4 regions of the Nonomuraea sp. NPDC005650 genome follow, and region 4 is predicted to be linked to each of the others. Evidence: riboswitches for the same ligand, from Rfam matches in the RefSeq annotation. Region 4 holds a riboswitch; each other region holds the start of a gene.

Region 1 (7,450 bases), on a different contig from region 4:
ACCCGGCGGCGGGTCTCCGCGACGGCCTCCGACACCCGGTCGAGCCAGCCGAGCGGCAGGTCCTCCTTGAGGCCCCCGACCCGGTTGAACATGTAGTGCATGCGACCGCCGGAGATCTCCTCCATGACGGCCTGGATGCGCTCGCGCTCGTTGAACGAGTAGAACAGCGGCGTGATCGCGCCCAGCTCCAGGGGATAGGAGCCGAGGAACATCAGGTGGTTGAGCACCCGGTTGAGCTCGGCCAGCAGCGTACGCGCCCACACGGCCCGGACCGGGGGCTCCATGCCGAGCAGGCGTTCGGCGGCGAGCACCACGCCCAGCTCGTTCGCGAACCCCGACAGCCAGTCGTGCCTGTTGGCCAGCATGATGATCTGACGGAAGTCGCGGACCTCGAACAGCTTCTCCGCGCCCCTGTGCATGTAGCCGATGATCGGCTCGGCGGCGGTGATGCGTTCGCCGTCGAGCGTCAGCCGGAGTCTGAGCACTCCGTGGGTCGACGGGTGCTGCGGGCCGATGTTGAGGATCATGTCCTCGGTGGCCAGCTCTTTTGCACCCGCGCCGATTCCGACCACACGTTCCGTCATATGGCAATGCTGCCACCGCCCCGGTTGATGATCCAGGGTGGGGCCGGGTCAAGGAATGGTACGGAAACGCATCCCTAACTCGGACATGGGGAGGAATGCCAGGAACGGGGGGAGTTAACACCATGAAGAGAGTTGTGTTTGATGTCGCTGCCCTGATCGCACGGGTGGTGACCGGCGTGATCTTCTTGGCGCACGGCTTGCAGAAGTGGGACGGCGGCCTCGGGGCCACGGGGCAGGCGTTCAGGGGGATGGGGATCCCGATGCCGGAGCTCGCCGCCACATTCGCGTCCGTCATCGAGACCGTCGGCGGCCTTTTCCTGATCCTGGGCCTGCTGGTGCGCCTGGTGGGGTTCCTGTTGCTGGTCAACATGCTGGGCGCCATCGCGTACGTGCACGCGGGGCACGGGGTGCTGTCCACCGCCGGCGGCTGGGAGCTGCCCGGCGCGCTCGCGGCACTGGCCCTGCTGTTCCTGGCGCTCGGGGGCGGCCGGCTCGGGATCGACGGCATTTTCGCCGCGATGTTCCGGCGGCGTTCGGAGCGCCTGGACGCCGAGGAGGAGCGCGCCGCGCAGGCACAGCGTCCGGAGCCGTCGAACGTCACGACCAGGCTCACCAGGCCCGCGCCGACCGTGGAGCAGGCCGAGGCGCCACGTGTGCCCAGACAGTCGGCCGAGCACCACACGGGTGGGATCAACGACGACGACATGCGGGACATCGACGCCCTGGTCTCCGACGAGCCGCCGCCGCACCGCAAGCCGCCGAACCGCTCCGACGCGGTCTGACGGCTCGCTCATCGGCTCCTCAGCGACCCACTCAGCGACCCACTCAGCGGCGCACTCAGCGGCTCACGAGGTCCCGCAGCGCCGCGACCAGCCGGTCCACGTGCTCCTGCGTGGTGCCGATGCCGATCGAGGCCCGCACCGCGGAGGCGGTGCCGTCCTCGCACCCCTCATCGGCTTGGCCGCCGAGCAGATGCCGGACGAACGGGTGCGCGCAGAACTTGCCGTCGCGCACCCCGATGCCGTACTCGCTGGACAGCGACTCGGCCACCTCGCGGGCCGAGTAGCCGTCCACGGTGAACGACACGATGCCGACCCGCGGGTGGTCGTCCCCCCACAGCGACAGTTCCCGCACGCCCTCGATCGAGGCCAGCCCCGAGCGCAGGCGCGCGATCAGCCGCTCCTCCTCGCGCACCAGCGCGGTCCAGCCGGTGGCCGTGAGCGCGTCGCAGGCGGCGGCCAGGGCGATGGCGCCCAGCACGTTCGGGGTGCCCGCCTCGTGCCGCGGCTCCGGGTCGTCGTGCCACTCGGCGTCCTCGCCCACGGACCGCACCGCGCCGCCGCCTTTGAGGTACGGCTCGCCCTCCGCGAGCCAGTCCCGCCGCCCCACCAGCACGCCCGCGCCGAACGGCGCGTACAGCTTGTGCCCGGAGAAGGCCACGTAGTCCAGGTCGAGCGCGGTCAGGTTGAGCCGCCGGTGCGGTACGAGCTGCGCGGCGTCCACCAGGATGCGGGCGCCGTGCCGGTGCGCGACGTGGGCCAGCGCGGCGATGGGCCAGATCTCGCCGGTGACGTTCGAGGCCGCGGTGACCACGAGCAGCTTGGGCCCCTCGATGCCGGCCAGCGCCGCGTCGGCGGCGCGGACGGCCTCGCCGGGGAAGGCGGGCGGCGCCAGCCGTACGGACTTCTGCCAGGGAAGGAGGGAGGCGTGGTGCTCGGTGTCGAAGACCACGGTGGTCGTGCCGGCGGGCAGGCAGCGGGACAGGAGGTTGGTGGCGTCGGTCGTGTTGCGGGTGAAGATCACGGCGTCGTCCGGGCGGGCCCCGACGAACGCCCGTACCGTGTGGCGGGCCTGCTCGTAGCGGGCGGTGGTGAGCTGGGAGGCGTAGCCCGCGCCGCGGTGGACGCTGGAGTAGGCCGGGAGCGCGGCGGTGACGGCGGCGCTGACCGGCTCCAGACAGGGGGCGCTGGCGGCGTAGTCGAGGTTGGCGTAGCCGACGAGCCGGCCGCCCTTGACCGGCACCTCGAGATCGGCCCCGAGCACGGCGGGGATCGGCCGGCTCGTGACGGCGGGGGCCTCTTCGGCGGCGGCGCGAGCGGGGGCGGAGCTGAAGATCGTCAGCGTGGACACGGCAAATCTCCCTCAGGGTCATCGGACCCCTGGAAGCACCCACGGAGCCCGCGCTTGCCCGCCACGTCTCGTGACGGACCAGGTCTTCACCCGGGGCACCCCGCCGCGGACGCGAGGGTTGCCGGCCAGCTAGCCGGGGCTTGTCGCTGGCACTCATGACCTACGGCGCAGACTATAACCCAATCCCCTCCATCGATCGCAAGTCGGCGAACTTCTTCGGGGTCCGGCTCGTTGCTACCGGAAACCCCGCTCGTATGCCATGGAGGTGCGCAGATGTTGGACTGGGTGACCGACCCGCAGATCTGGATCGGTTTCTTCACCCTTGTCGCCCTGGAGATCGTGTTGGGGATCGACAACATCATCTTCATCTCCATCCTGGCCGGGAGGCTACCTCCCGAACAACGGGACAGAGCCCGGGTGCTGGGGCTGGGCGCGGCCCTGATCACCCGGCTGCTCCTGCTCCTGGCCCTGTCGTGGGTGGTGCAGCTCACCGAGCCGCTGTTCGCCGTCTTCGGCCACGAAATATCGGGACGCGATCTGATCCTGCTGCTCGGCGGCCTGTTCCTGCTGGGCAAGAGCGTCACCGAGATCGGCCACAGCATGGACGGCCCCGTCGGCAAGGACGGCAAGAAGGCCGCGGTCGCCTCCTTCGCCTCGGTCATCATCCAGATCATGGTGCTGGACATCGTGTTCTCGCTCGACTCCGTCATCACCGCCGTCGGCATGGTCGACGAGCTCGGGGTGATGATCGCGGCGGTCGTGGTGTCGGTGCTGGTGATGCTGTTCGCCTCGGGGCCGATCAGCAGGTTCGTGGACCGGCACCCGAGCATCAAGATGCTGGCGCTGTCGTTCCTGGTGCTGATCGGCGTGGTGCTCATCGCCGAGGGCTTCGGCCAGCACATCCCCAAGGGCTACATCTACTTCGCGATGGCGTTCTCGCTCGTCGTCGAGCTGCTGAACATCCGGGTGCGGAGCAAGCGGGCGGCGGTGCCGCAGGAGGATCCCACTCCATAAGATGAAATAGTGCGCTTTGACCCTTGGGATCCGGATTTCGTGGCTCACCCGTACCGGGTGTACGACGAGCTGAGGCGCGAGGCGCCGGTCAGCTACTTCGAGCCGACGAACCAGTGGCTGATCTCACGTCACGCCGACGTGAACGCCCTGCTCAGAGACCGCCGCCTGGGGCGGTCCTACCTCCACGTGGCCACCCACGAGGAGTTCGGCAGGCCGCCGGAGCCGGAGTTCCACGAGCCGTTCTGGCGCGTGATCAGGGCGGGCATGCTCGACGTGGAGCCGCCGGTGCACACCAGGCTGCGCCGGCTGGTCTCCAGGGCGTTCACGCCGCGCATGGTCGAGTCGCTGCGCCCCCGGGTGCGCGCCATCGCCGAGGGCCTGGTGGACGCGTTCGTGGAGAAGGGCGGCGGCGACCTCCTCGCCGAGGTCGCCGAGCCGCTGCCGGTGACGGTGATCGCGGAGATGCTCGGCATCCCCCACGCCGACCGCCACCTGCTGCGCCCCTGGTCGGCGGACATCTGCGGCATGTACGAGCTCAGCCCGAGCCTTGAGGCCCAGCACACGGCGGTACGGGCGGCGTCCGAGTTCGCCGGCTACCTCAAGGCCCTGGCCGCGGAGCGCCGCCGGGCTCCGGGCGACGACCTGGTCAGCGCGCTGGCGCAGATCGACGAGCTGACCGAGGACGAGCTGGTCGGCACGTGCGTGCTGCTGCTCAACGCCGGCCACGAGGCCACCGTGAACGTCACGGGCAACGGCTGGTGGGCCCTGTTCAGGAACCCCTCCGAGCTGGCCCGGCTGCGCGCGGACCGCTCGCTGCTGCCCACGGCCGTCGAGGAGGTCATGCGCTGGGACACGCCGCTGCAGATGTTCGAGCGCTGGGTGCTGGAGGACATCGAGGTCCACGGCGTCGAGCTCCCGCGCGGGTCGGAGGTGGCGCTGCTGTTCGGCTCGGCGAACCGCGACCCGGCGGTGTTCGAGGACCCGGATCGGCTCGACGTGGGGCGGGCCGACAATCCGCACATCTCGTTCGGAGCCGGGATCCACTTCTGCCTGGGCGCGCCGCTGGCCCGCATCGAGCTCATGGAGTCGTACGGCGCGCTCCTGGACCGGGCGGCCAAGCTCGAACTGCGGGAGGAGCCGAGCTGGAAGCCCGGCTACATCATCCGGGGGCTGCGGTCGCTGGAGGTCACCGCCGCTGGCTGAGCCAGCCGAAGCCGCCGAGCCCCGCCGGATCGATCAGCTCACCCTCCTCCGACGCCCTGGCCAGCGCCCGGATGTAAGCACGCGGATCGGTGCGGGCCTGGTCGATGGGCGGCCGGGTGCCGGTGATCCCCAGAGCCCTCAGCGCGTCGCGCTGTGTGGACAAGGTTGTGGATATCGCGCCGGCCCCGCGCCCGGCCTCGGCGCACGCGTCAAGAGCGACATGAGCGGTGATATCGCAGGTCCCATCGGGGATCGGGGCAACGACCGCGCCGTCGCGGTAACCGGTCAACGTGCCACAGAGCGGCCGGTTATCCACAGGGTGTGCATAATCAACGGCAATCGCACGGCCCCTCGTGAGGCACCCCACGACGGCGGCCCACGCCTCGTCGCGAGGGCGGCCGATCTCCGCTCGGGAGCTCGTCCGGGTCAGCGGCCACCACCGGTCGAGCCAGGCGCGGTCGTCCGGCCCGGGCGGGTCGCCGAGGCGCTCCTCGCCCGTGCGGATGTTCACCATGATGAGGCGCGGCCCGGCCGCGGTCTGCTCCGCCACGTCGAGCGGCACGTTGTCGAGCCACTCGTTGGCGATGACCAGGCCCGTGATGCCGGTGGGCACGCTCCGCCGCCAGGCGACCCGCTCGGGCAGGCCCTCCGGCCGGGGGGAGAGGTCGACGGCGGTGACGCGGAGCCGGTCGCGCAGCGCCGGCTCGGCGGCCTCCAGCACCTGCGTGACCAGCGTGCCCTCGCCCGCGCCGATGTCGACCAGGTCGAGCACGTCAGGACCGCCGAGCTCGGCGTCCACCTTCGACAGCAGCGCCAGCATCGCGTCGGCGAACGCCGGGGAGGCGCTGACCGAGGTCCGGAAGTGGCCTGAGGGGCGTTCGCGAAGGTAGAAGCCGTCCTCGCCGTACAGCGCACGTTCCGTTGCGGCGCGCCAGGTGAGCCACATGCTCAGGACTATCTCATGACTTTCGCGTGACACGCATCGTCATCATTTGACTACTCATTGTCGCCGACTTGAGGTACGTTTACACAATGTCATCGAGTGGTCGCGTTGCGCCAACCCCCAATTGGCGCAGCGGATCGCTCCCGAGCAAGCACCGGCGGCCCAGGTCGCCAAACTGAGAGGAGCCCTCGTGCTGAAGAAGGTCATTGCCGTCACAGGAGCCGTCGCCATGCTGTCGCTCGCGGCCCCGGCGCACGCCGACACGACCAGTGGCAACGGCAGTGTGCTCGGCGGCAACCAGCTGCACCTTCCCATCGCGATCCCGATCAACATCTGTGGCAACGCCATCGCCGTCATCGGCGCCGCGTTCGCCGGCTGCAAGGGCGGCGCGACCGCCTATGTGCCGAGCCACCACTGAAAGAGGAGAGAGTCCGGGCCGGCACTCGTCCGGCCCGGGCTCGAATCCCGGCTGGTCGGTCGGCGAGCGGCCAACCGGTCGCACCTCCAAGAGGTCACATCCCGCGGGCGTCGGGTCCTGGATGAGGGGACTCGGCGCCCGCTGCCATGCGATGGAACCCCTCTCCTCATCTCTTCCGACAGGGGGTGCACTTTTTGTATCCCCTTGTCGCTTTTGTCGTTAACTCAACGGGTGGCAAAACCGCGGTCACGTGGGAGCCCCCGGGCAAGTCGCGGACCGTGCCCTACGGTCCGCCACTCGGAGGGGCCGTTACGCTGGTCGGCAGTGCCACAACAGAAGCCTGCTCGTCGGACCGCGATCCCGTGTGTCGTGCCTGGTTGAGGCCAGGGCGACGGTCCGCCCTGCAGGTTTCTCATCAGCAGGTCAGGGGTGTGACGTCATGGACGCAGGGGATCGCCCGGCACGACTGACTGTCGGCGTACTCGGGGCGGGCAAGGTCGGCTCGGCCCTGGGCGCCGCGCTGGCTCAGGCGGGGCACCGGATCGCGGCCGCGAGCGGTGTGTCGGACAATTCGCAGCGATGGGCGGCCGACCGGCTGGGCGTCAAGCCGTCCAGGCCCGACGAGGTGGTCGCGGCGGCCCAGCTCATCCTGCTCACGGTGCCCGACGACGCGCTGCCCGACCTCGTCAACGGGCTGGCCACGACCGGGGCCGACCTCCAGGGCAAGCTGCTGGTGCACACCAGCGGGGCGTACGGGCTGTCCGTGCTCGAACCGGCGGCCAGGGCCGGCGCGCTGCCGCTCGCGCTGCACCCGGTGATGACCTTCACGGGCCGGGACGACGACCTCAACAAGCTCACCGGCATCTCGTACGGCGTGACCGCCCCCGACATGCTGCGGCCGATCGCCGAGGCGCTGGTGATCGAGATGGGCGGCGAGCCGGTCTGGATCGCCGACGCCGACCGCGCGCTCTACCACGCGGCGCTGGCCGGGGCGGCCAACCACATGGTCACGCTCATCGCCGAGTCGCAGGAGCTGCTGGGGCGCATCGGCGTGGAGCACCCGGGGCGGATGCTGGGCCCGCTGCTCGGCGCGGCGCTCGACAACGTGCTGCGGCTGGGCATCGCCGGGCTGACCGGCCCGGTCGTCCGCGGCGACGC
Region 2 (7,450 bases), on a different contig from region 4:
GACGCCGCCCTCAAGGCCGGCGTTGACCGCGATCTGCTTCAGCGGCTCCTCGAGCGCCTTGCGCACGATCGCCGCGCCCGTGGCCTCGTCGCCCGACAGCTCCAGCTTGTCGAACGCCTTGGCACCGGCCTGCAGCAGCGCCACGCCACCGCCGGGCACGATGCCCTCCTCGACGGCCGCCTTGGCGTTGCGCACGGCGTCCTCGATGCGGTGCTTGCGCTCCTTGAGCTCGACCTCGGTCGCCGCGCCCGCCTTGATGACGGCCACGCCGCCGGCCAGCTTGGCCAGCCGCTCCTGGAGCTTCTCGCGGTCGTAGTCGGAGTCGGTGCGGTCGATCTCGGCGCGGATCTCGTTGACCCGGCCGGAGATCTGCTCGGCGTCACCGGCGCCGTCGACGATCGTCGTCTCGTCCTTGGTCACCACGACCTTGCGGGCGCGGCCGAGCAGGTCGAGGGTGGCGTTCTCGAGCTTGAGACCGACCTCCTCGGCCACGACCTGGCCACCGGTCAGGATGGCGATGTCGTTGAGCATGGCCTTGCGGCGGTCGCCGAAGCCCGGGGCCTTGACGGCCACGGAGCGGAACAGGCCGCGGATCTTGTTGACGACCAGGGTCGCCAGGGCCTCGCCCTCGATGTCCTCGGCGATGATCAGCAGCGGCTTGCCGGACTGAACGACCTTGTCGAGCAGCGGCAGCAGGTCCTTGTTGGCGGAGACCTTGCTGTTGACGATCAGGATGTACGGGTCCTCGAGCACGGCCTCCATGCGGTCCGAGTCGGTGACGAAGTACATCGACGTCATGCCCTTGTCGAAGCGCATGCCCTCGGTGAGCTCAAGCTCGAGGCCGAAGGTGTTGCTCTCCTCGACGGTGATGACGCCTTCCTTGCCGACCTTGTCCATCGCCTCGGCGATGAGCGAGCCGATCTCGGGGTCGGCGGCGGAGATGGAGGCCGTGGAAGCGATCTGCTCCTTGGTCTCCACGTCCTTGGCCAGCTTGGAGAGCTCCTCGCTGACGCGCTCGACGGCGGCCTCGATGCCCTTCTTCAGGGCCATCGGGTTGGCGCCGGCGGCGACGTTGCGCAGACCCTCACGCACCAGCGCCTGGGCGAGCACGGTGGCGGTCGTGGTGCCGTCGCCCGCGACGTCGTCCGTCTTCTTGGCGACTTCCTTGACCAGCTCGGCGCCGATCTTCTCCCACGGGTCCTCGAGCTCGATCTCCTTGGCGATGGAGACACCGTCGTTGGTGATCGTGGGGGCGCCCCACTTCTTCTCCAGCACGACGTTACGGCCCTTGGGCCCCAAGGTCACCTTGACGGCGTCGGCGAGCTGGTTCATACCGCGCTCGAGACCGCGCCGGGCGTCCTCGTCAAACGCGATCATCTTGGCTGCCATAAGGCTAGACCTCCCAGATGCAGGGTGGCTTGTCGTGGACCGAGCCGACGCCCGCGACGGCATGGGTCAGCATCTCCTGCGGCAGACCCCATCGTCCCGATCCGAATGTTGGCACTCTGCTGCACAGAGTGCCAACGAACTGTTTAGCACTCTACCCTGCCGAGTGCAAGCGAGAAGCCTCCTACCGGGGCTTTCCTCCCCGGATCGGCCTGCTTGGCGGGCCGTGCCCCGGCTGTCCGTCGTCGTCGGCGGGACCCCGTACCTGCGACGAGCCGCGTCCAGGCCACCGCAGGTAGCGGGATCCGTACCCACGGCGAGCCGCCTCAACGCGGCTCGCCGTGATCGAGTCGACGAGAGAAAGGTTGCGGGTTCGCCCGGACTGCGTTGCCGTGCGATCCCCGCCGGTGCATACCAGGGGGGTGTATCAGACCGCGCGGACGGACTCCGCTTGAGGCCCCTTCTGGCCCTGCGTGATCTCGAACTCGACGCGCTGCCCCTGTTCGAGAGATCGGTACCCGTCCATCATGATCGCTGAGTAATGGACGAATACATCCTTACCACCGTCTACCGCGATGAAGCCGTAGCCCTTGTCCGCGTTGAACCACTTGACGGTGCCCTGCGCCACTTCCGACTCCTCTTACTGGACTTTCAGATCTCACCCATTCCTCCGCGAGACCCGTTATCGCCCGACTTAACGGAAAATCAGCCAGACGATCGCCCTCGACCATACCTGTGGCACGGGGTTTGGCAACAGAGTCAATCTGCAAACGACGCATTTCTTCGCATCGAAGGCGGTTCAACGTTTCATTTGGCCTGGAAATGGAGAAGGCGCCCACTAGGGGCGCCTTCTCAGGTGTGATCTATGGCACTCAGCCGCCGGCTACCGCCGGGATGATTGAGATCTGAGTGCCCTCAGGTGCCGGAGTGTCCAGCCCTTCGGCGAAACGGACATCCTCTTCCCCAACGTAAACGTTGACAAAACGACGAATCTTGCCCGATTCATCCAGAATTCTCGCGCCGATCCCCGGGTAGTCAGAGTCGAGCTTGGTGAGGACGTCACGAAGAGTCGCGCCCTCGCCACTGACTTCGGCGTTGCCCCCGGTGTAGGTGCGCAGAATGGTGGGAATCCGCACCGAAACGCTCATGGTTTAACTTGCCTTTCCTGGTTGTCAGACAGCCGCGCGGAACGCGTCGAGGGAGGGCCGGATCACGGCCGTGGGCTGGGCGTCGTCGCTGATCGCGTCGAGCGTCTTGAGGCCGTCGCCGGTGTTGAGGACCACGGTCTCGGCCTCGGGGTCGAGCCGCCCGCTCTCGGCGAGCTTCTTCAGCACGCCCACGGTCACCCCGCCCGCGGTCTCGGCGAAAACACCCTCCGTCGAGGCCAGGAGCTTGATCGCGGCCACGATCTCGGCGTCCGTGACGTCCTCGACGGCCCCGCCGGTGCGCCGGGCGATGTCGAGCACGTACGGCCCGTCGGCCGGGTTGCCGATGGCCAGCGACTTGGCGATGGTGTCGGGCTTGACCGGCTGCACGACGTCGTGCCCCGCCTTGTACGCGGTGGAGACCGGCGAGCACCCGGCCGCCTGCGCCCCGAAGATCTTGTAGGGCGTGTCTTCGACCAGCCCCAGCTGCACCAGCTCGCGGAAGCCCTTGTCGATCTTCGTGAGCTGCGAGCCGGAGGCGATGGGGATGACGATCTGCTCGGGCAACCGCCACCCGAGCTGCTCGGCGATCTCGTACGCGAGCGTCTTGGAGCCCTCGGCGTAGTAGGGCCGCAGGTTGACGTTGACGAACCCCCACTTGTCGCCCAGCGGGTCGCCGATCAGCTCGGAGCAGAACCGGTTGACCTCGTCATAGGTGCCGTCGATCCCGATCAGCTTGCCGCCGAACACGCGCGCCATGGCGATCTTGGCCGCTTCGAGGTTGGCCGGGATGAACACGCACGCCTCGAGCCCGGCGCGCGCCGCCGCCGCGGTGACCGCGCCCGCGAGGTTGCCCGTGGAGGAGCAGGAAAGGGTGTGGAAGCCGAAGTTACGCGCCGCCTCGACGGCGATGGCGACAACCCGGTCCTTGAAGGAATGGGTGGGGTTGCCCGAGTCGTCCTTCACGTACAGGGACTTGAGACCCAGCGCGCGCCCGAGGTTTCCGGCCTTGACCAGTTTGGTCCAACCGGGGTTCATATTGGGCTTACTGGCGACGTCAACCGGCACCGGGAGCAGCGACCGGTAACGCCAGATGTTGGCGGGACCCGACTCGATGTCGGAGCGGGTCACCTCGCCGAAGGAATAGGCCGCTTCGAGCGGCCCGAAACACTCCAGACATGCGAAGCTCGGACCGAGCGGGTAACGCGTGCCGCACTCACGGCAGGACAGACCGACAGCAGGACCAAAGTCGAGCGACATGAAGCGAGGCCTTCCCTCATCTTCGCCTGCGGCCACCCTGACCGCAGACCGGAATTGGCACCTTGTCCCGGTCGGCCTCGCCAGGTCGCGAGTCACAAGCCGGGAGGGTTGCCGGGGCTTCGCAGGGCCGGTCCCTCCACCCCTCTGGATGAGCAATATGCAGTTGTTGAAATGGACTCTACCCGCCCATGGGGCCGAAACGGCCACCCGTCTCAGGATGCGGGACGTGGCGTCTCAGCGATAATCATCACCCAGCACTCCCTGCACGTATTTGCGGGCCTGATGGATGCGCGACTTGGCGGTGCCGAGCGGGATGCCGAGCTGCTCGGCCACCTCGTTGTAGTCGAGCTGGACGATGTCGCGCAGCACCAGCGCCTGCGCCAGGTCGGGCTTGTCGGCCTCCAGCGCCTCCATCGCGTCGAGCAGGTCGAGCCGCGAGCCCGCGATCACGCTCACCCGCGCCACGTCGGGCTTCTGCGTGGGCAGCTCGTCCGAGGTCTGCTCCGCCGCCCGCCGCTTGAGCGACCGGTACGTGGTGCGCGCGCAGTTGGCCGTCACGATGTGCAGCCACGTGCTGAACCGCGCCCGGCCCTCGAACCGGCCGATGTTGCGCGCCACGGCCAGCAACGTGTCCTGGGAGGCTTCCTCTGCGTCCTGGTGATAGGGGAGGATCCGGGCGCAGTGTCGCATCACATCGGGCTCGATCCGCGCCAGGAGCTCGCCAAGTGCGCGATGATCTCCTCCTGCGGCCGAGCGGGCGAGTTCCTCGGTTAGCTCATCAAGCGCCATAGCTGGGATCCTATGGGCGAAGGGAGCGTAGATGAACAGCGTCCTGGTGGCCTCCAACAGAGGACCCGTTTCTTTTACCGTCTCGGACGACGGTGAGCTGACCATGAAACGCGGTGGCGGCGGCCTGGTCTCGGCGCTGTCCGAGGTGGCCAGGAAGGACCGCGTGCTGTGGGTGTGCGCGGCGCTGTCCGACGGCGACCGCAGCGCCGTACGCCTGGTGCCCGGCGGCCGGATCGACCACGCCGGCTACGACACGGGCCCGCTGCGGATGCTCGACATCCCGCCCGCGACCTTCCACCGCGCCTACAACGCCGTGGCCAACTCCACCCTGTGGTTCGTCAACCACCTGCTCTACGACATCCCCAACGCACCGAACTTCGGCACGAGGTTCGAGCGCGAGTGGGAGTCCTACCGCGACTACAACGGCGCGTTCGCGCTGGCGCTGGCCGAGGAGGCCGGCCACGGCGCCCGCGTCATGGTGCAGGACTACCACCTGACGCTGACCCCGGCCATGCTCCGCGCCGAGCGGCCGGACCTGCGCATCGCGCACTTCAGCCACACCCCGTGGGCGCCGCCCGAATACTTCTCGCTGCTGCCCGACGAGGTGGTCGGCGAGGTCCTGGAGGGCATCCTGGGCGCCGATCACGCCGGGTTCCTGGCCGACAGGTGGGCGCAGGCGTTCATGGACTGCTGCGAGGCGCTGCTGGGCGCGGAGGTCGACCGCGTGGGCCGCAGCGTCACCCACGAGGGCAGGACCACCCGCATCGGCGTGCACAGCCTCGGCGTGGACGGCGACGCGCTGTGGGAGCGCGCCGTCGAGCCCGACGTCGAGTCGCACATGATCGCGCTCAGGGAGCAGGTGGGCGACCGCCGGCTGATCGTCCGCATCGACCGCACCGAGCTGTCGAAGAACATCGTGCGCGGCCTGGTGGCCTATCGCGAGTTCCTGGCCGCGCATCCCGAGTGGCACGGCAAGGTGGTGCATCTGGCGTTCGCCTACCCGAGCAGGCACGACCTTCCCGAATACCGCGAATACACCGCGTCGGTGCTGCGCTGCGCGCAGGAGATCGAGGACGAGTACGGCACCGAGGACTGGGACCCGCTGATCCTCAACGTCAACGACGACTACCCGCGTTCGCTGGCCGCGTACCGGATGGCCGACGTGCTGCTGGTCAACCCCATCCGCGACGGGATGAACCTGGTCGCCAAGGAGGGCCCGATCCTGTCCACGAGGTGCGCGCTCGTGCTCTCGCGCGAGGCGGGGGCGGCGGCCGAGCTGGGCCCGCACGCGCTCGTGGTGAATCCGTACGACATCAGCGGCACGGCCGCCGCGCTGCACGCCGCGCTCGTCATGCCGGAGGACGAGCGCCGCATGCGGCGCGACAAGCTGCACGCGGCGGCCACCGCCCTGCCGCCGCAGAAGTGGCTCGCGGCCCAGCTCGACGCGCTGGCCGAGGTCTGAGCGAGGTCTGAGCGCGGTCAGTTCCAGTCGGCGTTCGCCAGCGTGTCGGCCAGCCCCGGCGTGTTCCACTGGTCCACGACGAGGATCTTGCTCTTCGGCAGATACCACTCGCGCTGCGTGAAGCGGGCCAGGACCTTCCCGTCGGAATAGCTGACGCAGGTCGACTTCCACGCGTTGTAGGCGGCCTTGTGCCCCGCCCCGACCTGGCGCAGGCCCCTGGTGACCGTCGGGCCGACGTGCTCGCCCCACTTGCGGTTGGACGGGCACGGCTGCACATCGCCGGCCGTGTAGAAGGGGTTCTTGCCGGTGTACGGGCCGAACCCCTCGGCGCCGATCTTGATGTACTTGGGGCCGAAGACGTAGAAGGCGTCGCACTCGGGCGTCCCCCAGCCGCTGGGCTTGGCGCACCTGCCGGTCACGATCTGGACCTGGTCGGCGCCGTGACGGTAGACCTTCCACTTGATCGGGACGTAGAGGGTCAGGCCGTGCCGCAGCTTGACCGCCTGCGCGGGCGCGGCGTGCGCGGGCAGGGCGGTCGCGAGGAGGGTGGCCGCGGCCACGGCCGCGGCGGCGAGGTATCGCTTGTGCATGCGCCCGACCCTAGGGAGCGCGACTTGCAGCCTGGTCACGAACGACTGGAAGCCGCCACGAGCTCCGCCAGCAGCGCGACGACGCCGTCGGGCCCGTCCACCACGATGTCGGCCTGCTCGGCCAGCTTCGTGACCTCGGCGGAGCCGCTGCACACGGTCACGCCGGGCAGCCCCGAGGCGCGTACGGCCTCGAACGCGGCCAGGTCGCCGAGATCGTCGCCCACGAACATGACGGACCTGGCGGCCCGCTCCGCCAGGAACAGGCTGAGCGCCTGCCCCTTGTCCATGCCCGGCGGCCGCAGCTCCAGCACGAACCGCCCCGGCTCGACCACCAGGCCGTGCTTGTCGGCCAGCTTGGCCAGCGGCTCACGCAGCCTGGCCAGCGCGCCCTCCGGGTCGGGGCTGCGCCTGGTGTGCACGGCCACCGCCCGGCCCTTGTCCTCGACGGTGACGCCTTCCAGGCCCGGCGAGTCGAGCAGCAACGACAGCTCGGCCTCGGCCTGGAGCACGCCCGGGGGTGGGGGCGGGCCGGAGATCCGCCCGGCCTCCCAGCGTTCGAAGCCGTAGTGCCCGAGCACGACCAGCCCGGGCACGTCGGCCAGGCCCGGCCCGAGCGCCAGCGCGGTGGCCGGCGGCCGGCCGGTCACGATGGCCACCGCCAGGACGTGGGCGCCGAGCTCGGCCAGCACCGCCGGCGCCTTCGGGTGGATCACGGCCTCGGCGGGATCGGGCACGATCGGCGACAGGGTCCCGTCGAAGTCGAGCCCGATCACGGCGCCGGCCGGATCGTCCAAGATCGCTTTCATTCCAGGGATGTT
Region 3 (7,450 bases), on a different contig from region 4:
AGGTGGTGTGCCCGGCCGTGGAGCTCTTCGCGCGCAGCAGGTCGGCCAGGTAGCGGACGCGCAGGTAGTCGCGTTCGACGATGGAGCGCACCAGCAGGGAGGCGGTGACGCGGTTGCCCTCCACCTGGTTGAAGCCGGGGTCGCCGTTCAGGTAGAGGTGCAGCCACTTCACCAGCCAGCCGCCGTCGCCGCCGCGCAGGAAGACGAGCGGCAGGGCGACCGCGCCGGAGCCGCGCAGGTCCGACTTCATGCGCACGGTACGCGGCTCGAACGGCCTGCCCTCCTGCGCGGCGTCCCTGGTCATGTATCCGAAGAACGCCTCGGCGGCCTCGTCGAACCGCTCCCCGGCGTAGATGTGCACCTGCGGGATGATGATCGGCTGGGTCGCGGCGGCGAGCAGGATGTTGATGAACTCGGACGCGCCCTCGGGCGCCTCGGTGAGGTCGCCGGAGTACTCGGCGAAATCGTTGGTGTAGTTCGTCCAGGAAATGTGCGTCGGGTTGTCGTAGGAGTCGTCGAGCATGAGGGCGGACAGGTCGTAGTCGGTGCGCTGCCCGGCCTCGCGCCAGTGGACGAAGAACCTGAGCAGCTCGCCGTCCACCGCCGAGACCGAGCCCCGGGGCAGCATGCCGAGGCCGGGCGCGACGGCCTTGCCGGACAGCGGCAGGGCGACGTCGAGCACGTCGGGATCGACGATCAGCTCGCCGGGGTCGGGGAGGCGGCGGGTGATCTCCTCGTCCAGGATGGCCAGGGTCCGCGACAGTGCCTCCTCCGCCAGCGGCGAACGGGAGTCGGGGGTCGCCCACGCCCTGCCGTACCGGTTGGTGAAGACGCGGCCCGCGACGGGGGCGAGCCGGTTCTGCAGATGCTCGCGCAGCGACAGCAGGACGCGGCCGGAGGCGCCGGCGGCGGCTCTTTCCGCCGCATCCAGCACGTCCGTGGCGTCCGGCGCGTCCGTCGCGCGCAGCAGGTGGTCGAGGCGGCGCAGCAGCGCGCCGGGCGCCTTCTCCAGCAGCTTCACCGCCTCGGCGGTGCGGCCCGCCGACAGGGCGGCCTCGACCCTGCTGTCCAGGCTCTCGGCCCGGCGCGTGCCCCTGGCCGTTTCGAAGACGGCGGCGGCGTTGGGGAACTGCGGGTACTCGTGGGGGTGCAGCCGCTCGCCGAGGCGCTTCCACTCCTCCCGGTGGCGCGGCACGTCGCCGAGCTTGGCCGGGGACGCGACCGCGTCCAGGGCTCCCAGCAGGGCGCGGCGCTCGGCGCGGCGGAACGAGCGGAACCTGGTGGGCTCGGCCAGCGTGACGTCGCCGCCCGAGCAGCCGCAGGCGAGCCGGAGCACGTCGGTCACCGTGTCGACCAGCAGCGGCCGGCCGCCCGCGAGGCGGACCTCGTTGACGATCGCGCGGTTCTCGCGCACGGGGATGCGCTCGGGCTCGTCGGCGCAGAACCTGGCCAGCAGCCGCAGCGCTTCCAGGTCCTCGGCGGCCAGGGGCACCTCGGAGCCCGCCAGGGAGAAGTAGAGCTCCCGCGCCTCCGACTCCAGGCTCCCGCCCAGCTCCAGCACGCTCACCCGGTCACCGGCCAGCGGGATCAGCTCGTCGTGCGCGGCCAGCAGGTCCGCGTAGGTGTGCTGGTAACGGCCGTATCCGGGCAGGGAGAGCAGGTTGAGCGTGGAGGTCCGAACGCGTGCGGCGGCGACCGGGTCGAGCAGCGCCTCGCGCAGCAGCCCGGCCCAGAACTCCAGCGTGTCGGGCACGTTCTTGGGGAAGTCGAGGAAGTAGGCGTTGTGCTGGACGTGGTCGCCGACGAGGGTGCGGACGGCGGCCAGAATGCGGACGCCGAGGTCGACCACGGTCTCGCCGCGCAGCCCCGACAGCCGCTCGAGCAGCGTGGCCGAGCACGTGAAGCCGACGCTGAGCAGCGCCGCGTCGAGCTGGCGGGCGGCGGTCTCGCCCCAGCCGGACGCGGAGCCGGCGGGGGCGGCGCCGATGGGGACGCGCAGCCGGCGGGCGATGACGAGCCTTTCCAGAGTGTCCACGAACGGCACCATATAGCCGGGACACGCCCGAACGCCGGGGGTTTTCCGTGGGCCCTGAACGAAAATGACCATGGTCAGCGCCAAGGGCCACCCGCGCGCCCCGGCCGGGCGCAGCACACCCGCCCGCGCCGGCGCGGCCAGGACCCCGGCGCCGCCCACCACCGCGATCACGAGCCCGGGCGCGGTTCCGTGCTCAGCCGGTGCGGGCCGCGCTCATGGGCCAAGCAAGCGACCGCGTAAACCGCTACCGGACCCAGAGTTCCCAGTAGGTGCCGCTCCCCGAGCATTCGTACTGGTTCCACCCCTCACGGACCCACATCTGGCCGGCGTCGACGCAGTTGTGCTTGCTGGTGTACACGCCGATATACGTCCAGGCGGCCGCCTGAGCGGAAGCGGGGGCGCTGAGCACGCTGACGATCGCGGCGACCATACCCGCCAGCAGGAGCCCTGCACGTAGACGCATCCGTTCCTCCTTGAAACCCGGGAAGCGAAACATCATGATCATGCTGGAAGCGCACACCCGAACACAAGTGTTCAGCAATTCTGTTCACGATCAGTTCAAGCCGGGCAGGCGGCACACCGGACGCCGACCCCACACTCGGGGCCTTCAACACGGATGCCGCCCGAAGGCGCTGGAGGTGCGTTTCTGGATCGCCCGCTGCTTGCAGTGGCGTCGGCGGTTGCCGTTAACCAGTGGCGTCCCCGTGGACGAGTCTCCTAGCCTGTGCGCTCGTGGCTGATGATCCGAAGATGCGCCCGGAGCGACGTGACCTCGGCCGGTTGTTCAACGAGGTGCCGGAGCTCTACGACCGGGTCCGGCCGGGATACCCCGACGAGTTGTTCGCGGACCTGGGCAGCATCACCGGGATGGACGAAAGCTCGTCGGTGCTGGAGGTGGGCTGCGGTACCGGCCAGGCGACGCGCTCGCTGGCAGCGCTCGGCTGCTCGGTGACCGCGGTCGAGCCGGGCGTGGAAATGGCCGCACTCGCGCGCCGGCGGCTCGCCGGCTTCGGCAACGTCACGGTCGAGAGATCGACGTTCGAGGAGTGGGACGACCGCGGTGGACGCTTCGACGTCCTCGTGGCCGCGTCTTCGTGGCACTGGGTCGACCCGTCGATCGGCTGGCGGCGAGCGCACGACGTGCTCCGTCCCGGAGGCTGGATGGCGCTGCTCGGCCACGTCGTCGTCCGCCGGCCGGGAGAGCCCGAGGTGTACGCCGAGACCGCCGACCTCCACGAGCGGTTCTGCCCCGGGAACCCCGGTTGGGGCCATCCGCCGCTGGAGGACGACGTGCGCGCCACCGACGAGGGGTGGGGTCTGGTCGACGATCCCGGCGGCTTGTTCGGCCCGACGATCGTGCGCTGGTACCCGACCGTTCAGTGGCTCAACGGGGACGGCTTCGCCGATCTCCTTCGCTCGACGTCGCTGTATCGCAGACTCGACCGCGACGTCCGTGAACCCCTGCTGGACGCTCTCGCCGAGCGCATCCGCACACGGATGGGCGACCGAGCATCACGCCGCTATCTGAGCGCCCTCCGCGTCGGACAGCGCGCCGAGTGAGTCGTGGCTGGTCATGCGACCTTGGCCGGGTAGTCGATCCATCTCGCCGAGCCGGCCGGGCCCGGCACCACCGCCCAGCTCGTGGCCCTGCTCGGGCAGAGTCTGGACACCGCGGGCGGCCGCCTCGTGGCGTTGCGCAGGACGGGCATCCGCGTTCTGTACGCACGCACGGCCCTCGGTGACGCCCTGATCAACGGCCGACACCCGGCGCCCCGGGATTGCTAGACTGATCGTTCGCGTTCCGAATCAATCAGAGGGTCGGCGGCATGGCCAAGGCAGCGGATGGGCACGTGGGGGTCGTCGCCGGGCTGGTGCGTGCCTCCTTCCTGGTGAACGCCGTCTATGCGGAGTCGGCGCGCGAATACGGGATCACCGCGCAGCAGGGGCAGTTGCTGTGCGTGCTGATGGCGCAGCCGTACGGGATGCGGGAGCTGGGCGGGATCCTGCACCTGGCCAAGTCCAGCCTCACCGAGCTGGTCGACCGCAGCGCCCAGCGCGGCCTGGTGCGGCGCGAGCCGGATCCGCGCGACGGGCGCGCCGTCCGCGTGGCGCTCACCGGGCAGGGCGCCGAGCTGGCCGACGCCTTCTACGCCGCGACGTGCGCGCGGATCGACGAGCTCCCCTCGAGCCTGGAGCCCGGCGAGCGCGACGCGCTCGGGCGGCTGCTGGGCCGCGTGGTCGAGGACAACCAGGTTCCGGTGGTCTTCATGGAGCCCGCCGACGCGACCGCGCGCTGACGCGTGCCCTTCAGGTAGGGTCGAGCAAAAGAGACAATAGCCACTAAACTTCTCCCTACGTCATATCTATGTAAATCCTACTGATATAGTCGTTTATGTCACGAGTCCAGTGCTAAGCCCCGGCTTGCTGGACGGCAACCCTCCCACCGCGGCGGGGTGCCCCGGGTGATGACATGGTCGTCGAGCTGAACGGTGCTCCTGGCGGCAAGCGCGGATGTCGAGTCGTGCTGCCATGCGCCCTTGGCCGGCTGCTCGAATGGGAAGGGAAAGATGAAGGGCGGATTCACTCGCCTCGCGGGACTGGGCATGGTGGTCGCGCTGGCGGTCACGGCCTGCGGCGGCGTCGACACGGCCGGCTCCTCGGGCGGTTCCTCGGACACCGGCGGCTCCTCGGGCGGAGCGAAGCAGGAGCTCACGGTTACCGCGTTCGCGGGAGCGTGGGGAGAGCTGTTCAAGAAGTCGTTCGTGGAGCCGTTCGAACGCGACACCGGCGCCAAGGTGAACCTCGTCTACGGCGCGAACGCCGAATGGCTCACCAAGCTGCGCGCGGCCGGCGGCAAGAACCCTCCGTTCGACGTCATCGCCTTCACGCCGGACGCGTCGCTGCCCGCGGCCTCCGCCGGGCTGCTCCAGCCGCTGGTCACCGACAAGCTGGCGCACTTCAAGGAGCTGGACCCGGTGCTCGCCGGCAAGTCCGCGTACGACGGCAAGCAGTACGGCGTGCCGCTGACCACCGGCTCCACCGGCCTCCTCTACCGCACCGACAAGATCAAGACGCCGCCCGCGGACTGGACGGACATCTTCGACAAGCAGTACTGCGGCCACGTCGCCCTGCCGCCGCTCACCTACAACCCGGGCCTGGAGTTCTTCTCCGCCCTGGTCACCTCCCAGGGCGGCAAGCTGTCCGATCCGGCCGCCGTGGACAAGGCGTTCGACAAGCTCGCGACCCTGAAGGGCTGCGTGTCCTCCTTCCCCGCCAACGCGGGCAACGCCGCCACCGTCATCGAGAACGGCGACGCCTGGATCATGCCCTTCTGGGACGGCCGCGCCTTCGCCATGGCCCAGGCGGGCTCCCCGATCGGCTTCACCTACCCCAAGTCCGGCCCCGTGGGCGCGCTGACCTCGTACTTCATCGCCGCCGGGACGCAGCGCAGCGACCTGGCGAACAAGTTCCTCGACTACCTGACCGCCGCGCAGAACCAGAAGCCGTTCGCCGAGGGCACCTGGTACGCCGCGGGCAACGACTCGATCTCCTACAGCGAGCCGTTCGAGCAGAAGGTGAAGCACGGTCCCGACGTCTTCAAGAAGTTCATCTGGGTGGACTACACGATCGCCACCCCCAAGCTGAACGAATGGCAGCAGCGGTGGAACCAGATCTTCGGCTGAGCGCGGAAGAAGGCGGCGGGCACGTCGAGATCGACGGGCTCGCCGCCGGGTACGACGGCGCGCGCGTGCTCGACGTGGACCGGCTGTCGATCCGCAAGGGCGAGTTCCTGTCGATCCTCGGGCCCAGCGGCTGCGGCAAGACGACGCTGCTCAACTGCATCGCGGGCTTCGTCCGGCCCACGGCCGGGCGGATCGTGATCGACGGCTCCGACGTGACCGGGCGGCCCCCGTACCGGCGGGGTCTGGGCATGGTGTTCCAGAGCTACGCGCTCTTCCCGCACATGACCGTGGCCGCCAACGTGGCGTACGGGCTGCGCGTGCGTCGGCTCGACCGGCGGACGCGGGACGAGCGCGTGCGGGAGGCGCTGGGCCTGGTCGGCCTGGAGGGGTACGCCGGGCGGCGGCCCGGACAGCTGTCCGGCGGGCAGCAGCAGCGGGTCGCCCTCGCCCGCGCCCTGGCCATCCGGCCCGCCGTGCTGCTCCTGGACGAGCCGCTGTCCAACCTGGACGCCAAGCTGCGCAGGGAGATGCGGGTGGAGCTGCGTGCCATCCAGCGGCGCATCGGCACCACCATGGTCTTCGTCACGCACGACCAGGAGGAGGCGCTCGCGCTGTCCGACCGGGTGGCCGTCATGCACGGCGGCCGGGTCGAGCAGCTCGGCACCCCCGACGAGGTCTACCGGCGGCCGGCCAGCCGGTTCGTCGCGCAGTTCATCGGCGCGGCGAACGTCCTGGAGGGCACGGTGACCGCCTCGGGCGCGCTGGACGCCGGCGGGATCGTCGTCGAGTGCGGCCCGCTGTCGCTGCGGCCGGGCGACCACGCCGTCGTCGCCGTCCGCCCCGAACGCATCCACCTGACCGTCCCGGGCCCGGACGACGCGAAAGCACCGAAGGACACCCCGGGCGCCCCGGACGGCGGGGGCGCCGGTGGGGTGGCCGGGACGGTGGGTTATCGGGCTTTCGCCGGGGACGCGTGGCACGTGGAGGTGCGGCTGGCCGACGGGCGCACCCTGAGCGTGCAGGTCGCCGACACCGGCGCGGGCGCCGAGGACCCGCCCGGCGCGGGCACGTCCGTGTTCGCGAGCTGGGATCCCGCCGACGTCATCCTCCTGGAAACGGAGGCGCGATGACACGCCGGTGGGCGGGCCTGCCGTACGCACTGCCGCTCGTCGCCTTCCTGGCCGCCCTGTTCCTGGTCCCCCTCGTACGGCTGCTGCGGCTCAGCTTCAGCCCCGTCGACGCCTTCAACGCGGCGTTGCCCGGATTCACGTTCGAGCAGTACGCCCGGGTGTTCACCGAGCCGTACTTCTACGGCTCCCTGCTCCGGACCCTGGCCACCGCGCTCCTGGTGGCGGTGCTGTGCGTGGCGCTGGCGTACCCGGCCGCGCACTTCCTGGCCCGGCGGCGCCCCGGCGTGGTGCGGACCCTGCTGTTCGTCATCGTGATCTCGCCGCTGCTGACCAGCGTGGTCGTCCGCACCTACGGCTGGGTCGTGCTGCTGTCCGGCAACGGGCTCGTCAACCGGGCGCTGGTCGCGTCCGGATTGCGTGACCAGCCGGCACAGCTGCTCACCAGTTACCCGGCCGTCGTGGTCGCGGTGACGCACGTGCTGCTGCCGTTCGCGATCATCCCGCTCACGACGGCGCTCGGCGGCCTGGACCGCAACCTGCACCGGGCCTCCCAGACGCTCGGAGCCGGGCCGATCAGGACGTTCCTGCGGGTCACGGTCCCG
Region 4 (7,450 bases):
GCCCTGACGGCGAACTCCTCGCTCTGGTCCAGAGCGACGGGCTCGTGACGGACAAGCGGCTCGGGCTCGTCCCCTTCAACCGGCTCGACCCGGCCCGCATCAGGTGGCGGACCATCCCCACCCCCTCCGTCCCCGCCGTCGACGAACAGATCATCTTCAGCTCCACCGGCAGGTACGTCTCCTTCAACGGCGCCGTATGGGACACCAGGGACATTCTGGACGCGGGGGCCGCCGTGGCCGCGTTCGACCATCCGATCTTCGCGTACGCCGCCGCCAAGTGCGTCAACTACAGGTTCGGGCCCGGCGATCGCACCCTGCGGTGCCATGAGGACGACTCCTCCGCCACCCGCGTGGTGTCCCTCGGCGCCGTCCGCGACCCGGTCGCCTTCGGCGGCATCACGGAGCTCAGCGACGACGGTACGACCCTCGTGGTCGACGACGCGGGGCAGCCCGCGATCTGGGATCCCATCACGATGGTGCGCCGGAACACGATCCTCGCCGAACGGCGGGCCGGCCCCGTCGAGTACCGGCTGTCCCCGGACGGCCGCCTGCTGGCCAGTATGGAAAGCGACGGGAACACCTACATCTGGGACGTGGCCACGGGCCGCAGGAAGGCCGTCCTGAGGACCCGGCTCCGCAGCGCCGGTTTCGACTCTGTCGCGTTCTCGCCTGACGGCGGGACCTTGGCCGTGCTCACCATGCACACCTCCAGGAACGCCTCCCTCCTGACGCTGTGGGACATCGCCTCGCAGACCCCGCGCGCCTCGATCATCGGCCGGCCCGCCGCCGGGCAGTACGGGGTCCTCGGCATCGAGATCTGGGACCGTCACCTCTTCTTCAACCGGGACGGGCGGACCATCATCTCCGCCTCGGACCAGGGCATCGTCGACGCCTCCACCGGCGAGCGGGTGGTCCCGCCCGACTCCGGCATGGATCGTCCCGTGGCGCTGAGTCCTGCCGGTGTTCTCGCCGACTTCCACAACGACAGCGGCAAGCTCACCCTCCGGAACAGCCGATCGCTCCAGCAGACGGGACAACTGTCCATCGGCGGCGCCCCGGCGGCCTTCTCCCCCGACGGACGTCTCCTGGCCGTGGCGGACATGACGGACCAGATCCAGCTCTGGGACGTCGCCACCAACCGGCCCGTCGGACTGCCGTTCGCCGGCTTCCAGCCGGACGCCGGCTCCTTGAGGCTCAGCAGCCTGAACGCGCTGGCCTTCACCCCGGACGGCTCGGCCGTCCTGTCCCTCGACGACCACGACCGTCTCCGCACCCACCTCATCGCGCCCGGCAAGATCAGGGACGCGCTCTGCGCCCAGTTCGGCGCCCTGTCCCCGACGGACTGGAACACCTACGTCCGCGATCTCCCCTACCGGAACAGCTGCCGGACGATCTGACGTGATCACAGATCGGCCCGGACTCTGGATGAGCAAGGCGACGTCGGGCCGCGGGTCGGCGAGATCGTCCAGGGCGGCTCTGGACGATCTGGAGCGGGCGGGCGGGCCGATCCGGTGGCGCACTTCGCCGTGCCGTCGCCGGTGATGGCCCTGCTACGGCACCCCGCCGCCCGCGGACGCCTGCAGGCGGCGGCTCAGCACCGATCGTCCGTCGCGGACAGACCTGAGCGTGCCGGACGTAGCGCGGCGAATCGGCGCGCCGACCCCGTCAGGGCTGAATATTGATGAAGGGGTCCCAGCAGTAGTAGCCCTGCTTCTCGCCCTTGTGGTTGAGAATCATGAAACTGAAGTTGTAGGTGACGGTCCCCGTGTCCAGGACCTCGCACTCCCAGTAGTAGCTGTTGATCTTCTGGGTGGTGGGGTTCAAGGGGTCCTGGCTGTTCGGCTGCGGCTCGCTGAGAACCACCGATCTCGGCGCGGGAGTGCTGATCAGATCCTTCCCGGCCAGGGTGTTGAACCGGTAGAGGATGCCGGTGTACTCGGAGTTCAGGGACAGTGTCGTCTCACGCCACCTGATGATATCCATCGGGGAGGCGTTGATGGTCAACTCGCTTCCCGGAGCGCCCCCGAGTTGGTTCTGCCGGGTGGTCATGTAGATCAAGTTACTGCTGTCGGGGATCGACGTCGGCCCGTTCGGATCGGTGTTCTTGCCGAGCCGTCCGAGAATGGTTTCCGCGTCGATGGCGATGAGGACGTTGATGAATTCCGACATGCAGAAATTCTCCCTGTCGTGTCCGAAAAACAGAACCGTAGTCCAGAACCCCAGTCCGCGACTTGGTCGTAAATGCGGTCGCCCGGTGACGCGCACGTCGCGATGACCTCCATTCACAGCCGGGAAGACGACATGGTGCACGTCGGAGCGGGGGTGACGTGCGGGCCCGCAGGCCGCTGGACGAACACCTCCACCATGATTTTTGACGTTAAGTGCCGTCAAGACCGCATAATGTAACCTAAATAAGATCGTGTTATTCCGTAACGCTTCGCGTCAATACGATGACCAGCCGAGATGCGCTCCCCAGAGAATCAGGAGGGCGCGCCACACCTCGGCCAGATATGGCGAATAAGATAGGCATGCATTACCAAGGTGTTCGCCTTCGATTTGATCACAAGCCGGGGGATCGGGCAAAATTCAAGTCCTAAAAGCGCGGCTGGGCTCGCCCCGCAGCCTCGACCGGCCGGTACGCCCCACATTGGCCGGTCGAGGGTCGGCTGCCGGGGACCTCCCGCGTGCGCAGCTCGGCGAGCCGGGCGATGCGCACAAGACCATCCCGTGAGGTCAGTTGGGGCGGACGGACAAGGCGTGGCGGAAGACGTTGTGCGGGTCCCAGCGGCGCTTGATCTGCTGGAGCCGCGCGTAGGTGTCCTTGTAGTACAGCGTGTGCCACGGAGTGCCCGAGGCGTTCCACTGAGGATCGGCCAGGTCCCTGTCCGCGTAGTTGATGAAGCTGCCGTCATCCGCGTCACCGGCCGGAACCCCGCCGCTGTCGGCGTAGATGTCTTGGTACAGGTCCCTGATCCAGCTCAGGTGCCGGGTGTCTTCGGCCGTGCCCTGCCAGCCGACGAGGTAGCCGACCAGGAAGACCGAGTCGCGATGGGGCACGGCGGTAGCGGTCGGTGAAACGGCGTTGACCCGGCCTCCGTAGGTGTTGATGAAGAGATTCGCGTACGGATAGTTGTAGTCGGACCGGGTCAGATGCCGATAGGCGGTGGCGATCTGCCGGTCGGTGAGGCGCCGTCGCCGATACCCGGACTTGATCTTGATGCGCAGGTCGGAGGCGCCCGACTCGTAGGCGAAGGCCTGCGTGGCGGCGAGCCACGGCAGGGTGGACGACTGGCGTGCGGGCTGTACGGGAACGCCCCGCCCGAGCGCGTTCACCAGGTCGTCGAGCAGAGCCTGCGCGCCGGAGTCGGTGGCCACCTGCCCGGAGAGGGTGATGGTCTCGCTGGGCCGGCTGGGCAGGGCCAGTTCGCCGTACAGGGCGGCCGCGGGTGAGCCGGGGGCCGAGTTCCGCTCGCCCCATTCTCCGAAGTTGCGGACCAGCCGGACGAACGCGTCCTGGTCGAGCTCCGACCAGGCCCACTCCAAGGAGTAGTGCAACACCGTGGAAGGAGGCCGGGGCAGCAAGGTGGCGGGCTCGCCGCCATGAGCGTCCGGGGACCGGAACCAGTACCGGGTGACGATCCCGAAGTTGCCGCCGCCGCCTCCGGTGTGAGCCCACCACAGCTCCCGGTTCGGATCCGACGGTTCTCGGGTCGCCACCACGCTCGTGGCCTTTCCCGAGGGTCCCACCACGACCACTTCCACGGCGTACAGGTGGTCGACGATCAGGCCGTGCAACCGGCACAGGGCTCCGTATCCGCCGCCGCAGACATGTCCGCCTATGCCCACGTCGGGACAGGTTCCGCCGGGGATGGTGACACCCCAGCCCAGGAACAGCTTCCGGTACGCCTCGCCCAGCGTGGTACCCGCCTCGACCATGAAGGCGCCACGGCGCCAGTCGTACTGGACCGCGTTCATCGATGACAGGTCGATGAGCGTTTGCACGGACGGATCGTCCACCAGGTTCTCGAAGCCGTGACCGCCGCTGCGGACCGCGATCCGCCGACCCGTCCGTACCGCTTCGTCGACCGCCTCCAGTACGTCCTCAGTGGAGACGGCCGGTCGCACGTGTTCGGGCGCGCACTGGAATCGCTGGTTGTAGCCCCTCGACACCAGCCAGCGATAGCGGGGATCGCCCGGGCGCACCATGTCCGGCGCACGAGGGGCGAAATCTGGATCAGCGGCACCAGGGCGAACGGTCCTTTGTGTGGTTTGACTCACGGTTGGCCTCCTCACGCCCAGCCACGGTCGAGCGAAGTCGCACTGACTATCCAATCGACCGCGATTCGAAATACGACGCGTCCAAGCTATGAGGCCGCCGGATGCAATCCGATTACGCTTACCCCCCTAGTAAAGGTAGGGTTAACCGGATTGTCAGCGGCGGATGAGCCCTGCGCGACGGGGCTGCCTCGGCCGCCCGTCAGCTCGTGCGGTGCTCGACGGGGTGCTGAACGAGGCGCCGCAGTGAGTCGCGTTCAGGATGCGGCGGCGGCTGATGGGGACGGTGAGGCAACCGGGTCGCCGGGCAGCATGGCGGGGACCGGCTGTGCCCGGGCGGCCCAGCGGCCGTCGTCGCTGCGGATGATGCGTACCGGGTGGTCGAAGCACGTGCTGACCAGCTCACTCGTCAGAACGTCCGCGACCGGCCCGGCGGCCAGGCAGCGTCCATCACGCAGCAGCATGGAGTGGGTCGTGGTGGCCGGCAGCTCCTCCAGGTGGTGGGTGACCAGCACGGTCGCCAGCGACGAGTGCCGGGTGCGCAGGGCGTCGATGCTGGCCAGCAGCTGCTCGCGGGCGGCCAGGTCGAGCCCCGTTGCGGGCTCGTCAAGCAGCAGGAGCCGGGGCTGCGGCATGAGGGCACGGGCGATCAGCGCGCGACCGCGTTCGCCCTGGGAGAGGGTGGGCCACGTCGCCTGCGCTCTGTGGCTCATCCCAAGCATGGCGATCAGCCGATCCGCCCGCTCGGCCTCCTGCTCGCCGGGCGCCCAGCGGGGGACGAGCGCGGCGGTGTTGGTCAGCCCGGTCAGCACCACGTCGCGGACCCGCAGCGGCCCGTCGGGGGTGTGACGCGGGTTGACGTGCCCCAGGTACGAACGCAGCTCGCGGACGTCGACCCGGCCCAGGGTGCGGCCGAGCACCTCGACCGCGCCGCGGGTCGGGTGGGTGACGGCGCCCAGCAGTCCGAGCAGGGTGCTCTTGCCCGCGCCGTTGGCGCCGAGCAGCGCCCAGTGTTCCCCGGGGCCGACGGTGAGCGAGATGCTCTCCAGCAGGTGACGGCCGTCGCGGACGAGATCCACGGCGTGTGCCCGCAGCACGTGCCCGGTGTCGGCCGGACGGGAGACGATCGTCATCGGACCGCCTCCCCGCCGCCGGTCCGCCCGTGCGCCGCCTCCCCGCCGGCCGTCCGCCCGTGGGCCGACTCCGCGCACTCCGACAGCCGCGGCCCCACCTGCCCAGGCCGGGGCCAGGCTATTGCTGCCACCACGCACGCGCTCCTCTCATCTCGCAGGCCATCCAACTTATCAGGTTCTCAGACATCTGATGTTTGAGTTGACGGCGTCTGTTCCGGCCTGGCAAGATCTCCGCCTGTCAATCATCCAGAGGACTCGAGGGACCTGGCCCTGTGACGGTCCGGCAACCTCCCCGGCGGCAGTCGGCGGGAAAGGTGCCAATGCCAGGAACGATGAGGGAGTCTCGATGAGCATGCGGCTCGACGTTCCCGTGCTGACCGGCCATCTGGTACGGCTGGAGCCGCTGACACCGGGGCACGTCGCGGATCTGGCGGAGGCGGCCGAGGAGGAACGGTCGTCCTACGGCTTCACGCTGGTGCCCCGCGCGCAGGGCATGAAGAACTACGTGGAAACGCAGCTCGAACGCGGCGGGCTGACGCCGTTCGGGCAGGTCCGGGTCGCCGACGGCAGGGCGGTGGGCTGCACCGCGCTGTGGGATCCCCGCCCCTGGCCGGATCGGCCCGGCCTGCGGGCGATCGAGATCGGCTTCACCTGGCTGGCCGCCTCGGCGCAGGGCACCGGGATCAACGCCGAGGCCAAGCTGCTGCTGATGTCGTACGCGTTCGAGAAGCTCGGCGTCGCCCGCGTCGACCTGAAGACCGACGCCCGCAACCTCCGCTGCCGCCGCGCGCTCGAACGGCTCGGCATCCCCTTCGAAGGCGTGCTGCGCTCCTGGTCCATGTCGTGGGCGCCGGGCGAGGAGGGCACGCTTCGCGACTCGGCCATGTTCGCCGTGACCGCGGCCGAATGGCCGACGGTGAGAGCGGCGCTCACCGCTGCCGGCGGGCAGCCCGGACCGGCGGAAGGCTGAGCGCAGGCGATGCGGTCCGCCCTCGCCCTGGGCGAACGCGGGTCAATGTTGCCGCTCGATCGCCTGCGGCGTCTCGGGTACTTCGCTGCTTTCCAGCGCGTGCCTTTCCTCGGCCGTGATGAGGTTGAGGCCCTGCAGGATGGCGATCGAGCGCCGCCAGGATCGGCGGGCGTCGGGGGTTCGGCCGGCGTCGTGGAACGCGCGGCCCAGCCCCCACAGGATGTCGGCCTCCCGGAACTCGCCGATGGGGCCCGCTTCCCTGTGGAGGGCGAGCGCGTGCTGGTAGCAGGCCACGGCCTGCCCCGGGTCTCCGGCCAGGCGGTGCGCCTCGCCGAGATACCCGACGACGAGTCCGAGATAGGCCCGGATACCGGCCTCCCTCAGGATGGGAATCGAGCGAGTGTGCGCGGCGATCGCCTCGGAGTAGCGTCCCGCCCGCTGGTAGGCCAGCCCCAGGTGCGTGAGGACCGCCCCGTGGGTCAGGCGGTTGTCCGCCTCGCCGACGTGGGCGAGGGCACGCAGGTGGTGGGTGATGGCTTCGTCGTGGCGGCCCGCCCTCCGGTGGGCGACCCCGAGGTAGTCGAGCAGCGCCGCCTCGCGACTGGTGTTCCCGGCCCGCCGGAAGGCGGTCCTGGACCTGTTCAGGTGGCGGATGGCGTCGTCCTGGCGCCCCATGTAGATGTACGCCCAGCCGAGATCGCCGTGCGCGACGGCCAGGTGGAGCGGGTCGTGCGTGTGCTCCGCGGCCACCAGCGCCAGCTCGCCGAGCTGGAGTTGCTTGAGGTAGAGGCCGCACTCGTGCAGCAGGACGGCGAACGCCGTGGCCAGGCCCACCACCTGATCCACGACCGGCGTGCGCGTCGCCTGCGCCACGGCCGCCAGGATGTTGTCCGCCTCGGCGGCGATCCACGCCCTCGCGTCCCGGCTCGACTCCAAGATCACGCCGCGGCGGATCAGGTCGGGCGGCCCGATCGCCAGCCGCCACGTACTGCCCCTGTTCAGGGTCCGGGTGATCGCGCGGACGGTGGCCAGGTAGTGATGGACGAGCCGGCGGAGGGCCGGCTGCCGCTCC

Evidence for each region. Region 4 has a riboswitch for S-adenosylmethionine ahead of ABZS69_RS64960 (GNAT family protein). Riboswitches for the same ligand answer to the same signal wherever they lie in the genome.
Region 1: linked by a shared signal. The riboswitch ahead of ABZS69_RS04355 (aminotransferase class V-fold PLP-dependent enzyme) and the one ahead of ABZS69_RS64960 (GNAT family protein) in region 4 are both predicted to bind S-adenosylmethionine.
Region 2: linked by a shared signal. The riboswitch ahead of thrC (threonine synthase) and the one ahead of ABZS69_RS64960 (GNAT family protein) in region 4 are both predicted to bind S-adenosylmethionine.
Region 3: linked by a shared signal. The riboswitch ahead of ABZS69_RS65145 (ABC transporter substrate-binding protein) and the one ahead of ABZS69_RS64960 (GNAT family protein) in region 4 are both predicted to bind S-adenosylmethionine.

Annotation. Positions count from the first base shown of each region.
Region 1 is NZ_JBEXCR010000002.1:331,580-339,029, reverse strand. Features, by position in the region: gene ABZS69_RS04365 (NADH-quinone oxidoreductase subunit D) at 1-584, opposite strand, end outside; gene ABZS69_RS04360 (DoxX family protein) at 707-1,366, shown strand; gene ABZS69_RS04355 (aminotransferase class V-fold PLP-dependent enzyme) at 1,422-2,714, opposite strand; SAM riboswitch class IV at 2,760-2,875, opposite strand; gene ABZS69_RS04350 (TerC family protein) at 2,988-3,728, shown strand; gene ABZS69_RS04345 (cytochrome P450) at 3,738-4,931, shown strand; gene ABZS69_RS04340 (SAM-dependent methyltransferase) at 4,915-5,877, opposite strand; gene ABZS69_RS04335 (chaplin family protein) at 6,065-6,292, shown strand; gene ABZS69_RS04330 (DUF2520 domain-containing protein) at 6,732-7,450, shown strand, end outside.
Region 2 is NZ_JBEXCR010000015.1:26,643-34,092, reverse strand. Features, by position in the region: gene groL (chaperonin GroEL) at 1-1,389, opposite strand, end outside; gene ABZS69_RS25680 (cold-shock protein) at 1,814-2,014, opposite strand; gene ABZS69_RS25675 (MoaD/ThiS family protein) at 2,259-2,534, opposite strand; gene thrC (threonine synthase) at 2,559-3,791, opposite strand; SAM riboswitch class I at 3,805-3,946, opposite strand; gene ABZS69_RS25665 (RNA polymerase sigma factor) at 4,026-4,580, opposite strand; gene ABZS69_RS25660 (trehalose-6-phosphate synthase) at 4,612-6,042, shown strand; gene ABZS69_RS25655 (hypothetical protein) at 6,060-6,632, opposite strand; gene otsB (trehalose-phosphatase) at 6,668-7,438, opposite strand.
Region 3 is NZ_JBEXCR010000089.1:4,157-11,606, forward strand. Features, by position in the region: gene ABZS69_RS65120 (hypothetical protein) at 1-2,035, opposite strand, end outside; gene ABZS69_RS65125 (hypothetical protein) at 2,280-2,498, opposite strand; gene ABZS69_RS65130 (class I SAM-dependent methyltransferase) at 2,768-3,595, shown strand; gene ABZS69_RS65135 (hypothetical protein) at 3,607-3,744, opposite strand; gene ABZS69_RS65140 (MarR family transcriptional regulator) at 3,862-4,332, shown strand; SAM riboswitch class IV at 4,429-4,549, shown strand; gene ABZS69_RS65145 (ABC transporter substrate-binding protein) at 4,603-5,718, shown strand; gene ABZS69_RS65150 (ABC transporter ATP-binding protein) at 5,697-6,848, shown strand; gene ABZS69_RS65155 (ABC transporter permease) at 6,845-7,450, shown strand, end outside.
Region 4 is NZ_JBEXCR010000087.1:17,143-24,592, reverse strand. Features, by position in the region: gene ABZS69_RS64980 (NACHT and WD repeat domain-containing protein) at 1-1,397, shown strand, start outside; gene ABZS69_RS64975 (inclusion body family protein) at 1,666-2,169, opposite strand; gene ABZS69_RS64970 (FAD-binding protein) at 2,734-4,170, opposite strand; gene ABZS69_RS64965 (ATP-binding cassette domain-containing protein) at 4,533-5,408, opposite strand; SAM riboswitch class I at 5,648-5,747, shown strand; gene ABZS69_RS64960 (GNAT family protein) at 5,755-6,378, shown strand; gene ABZS69_RS64955 (BTAD domain-containing putative transcriptional regulator) at 6,421-7,450, opposite strand, start outside.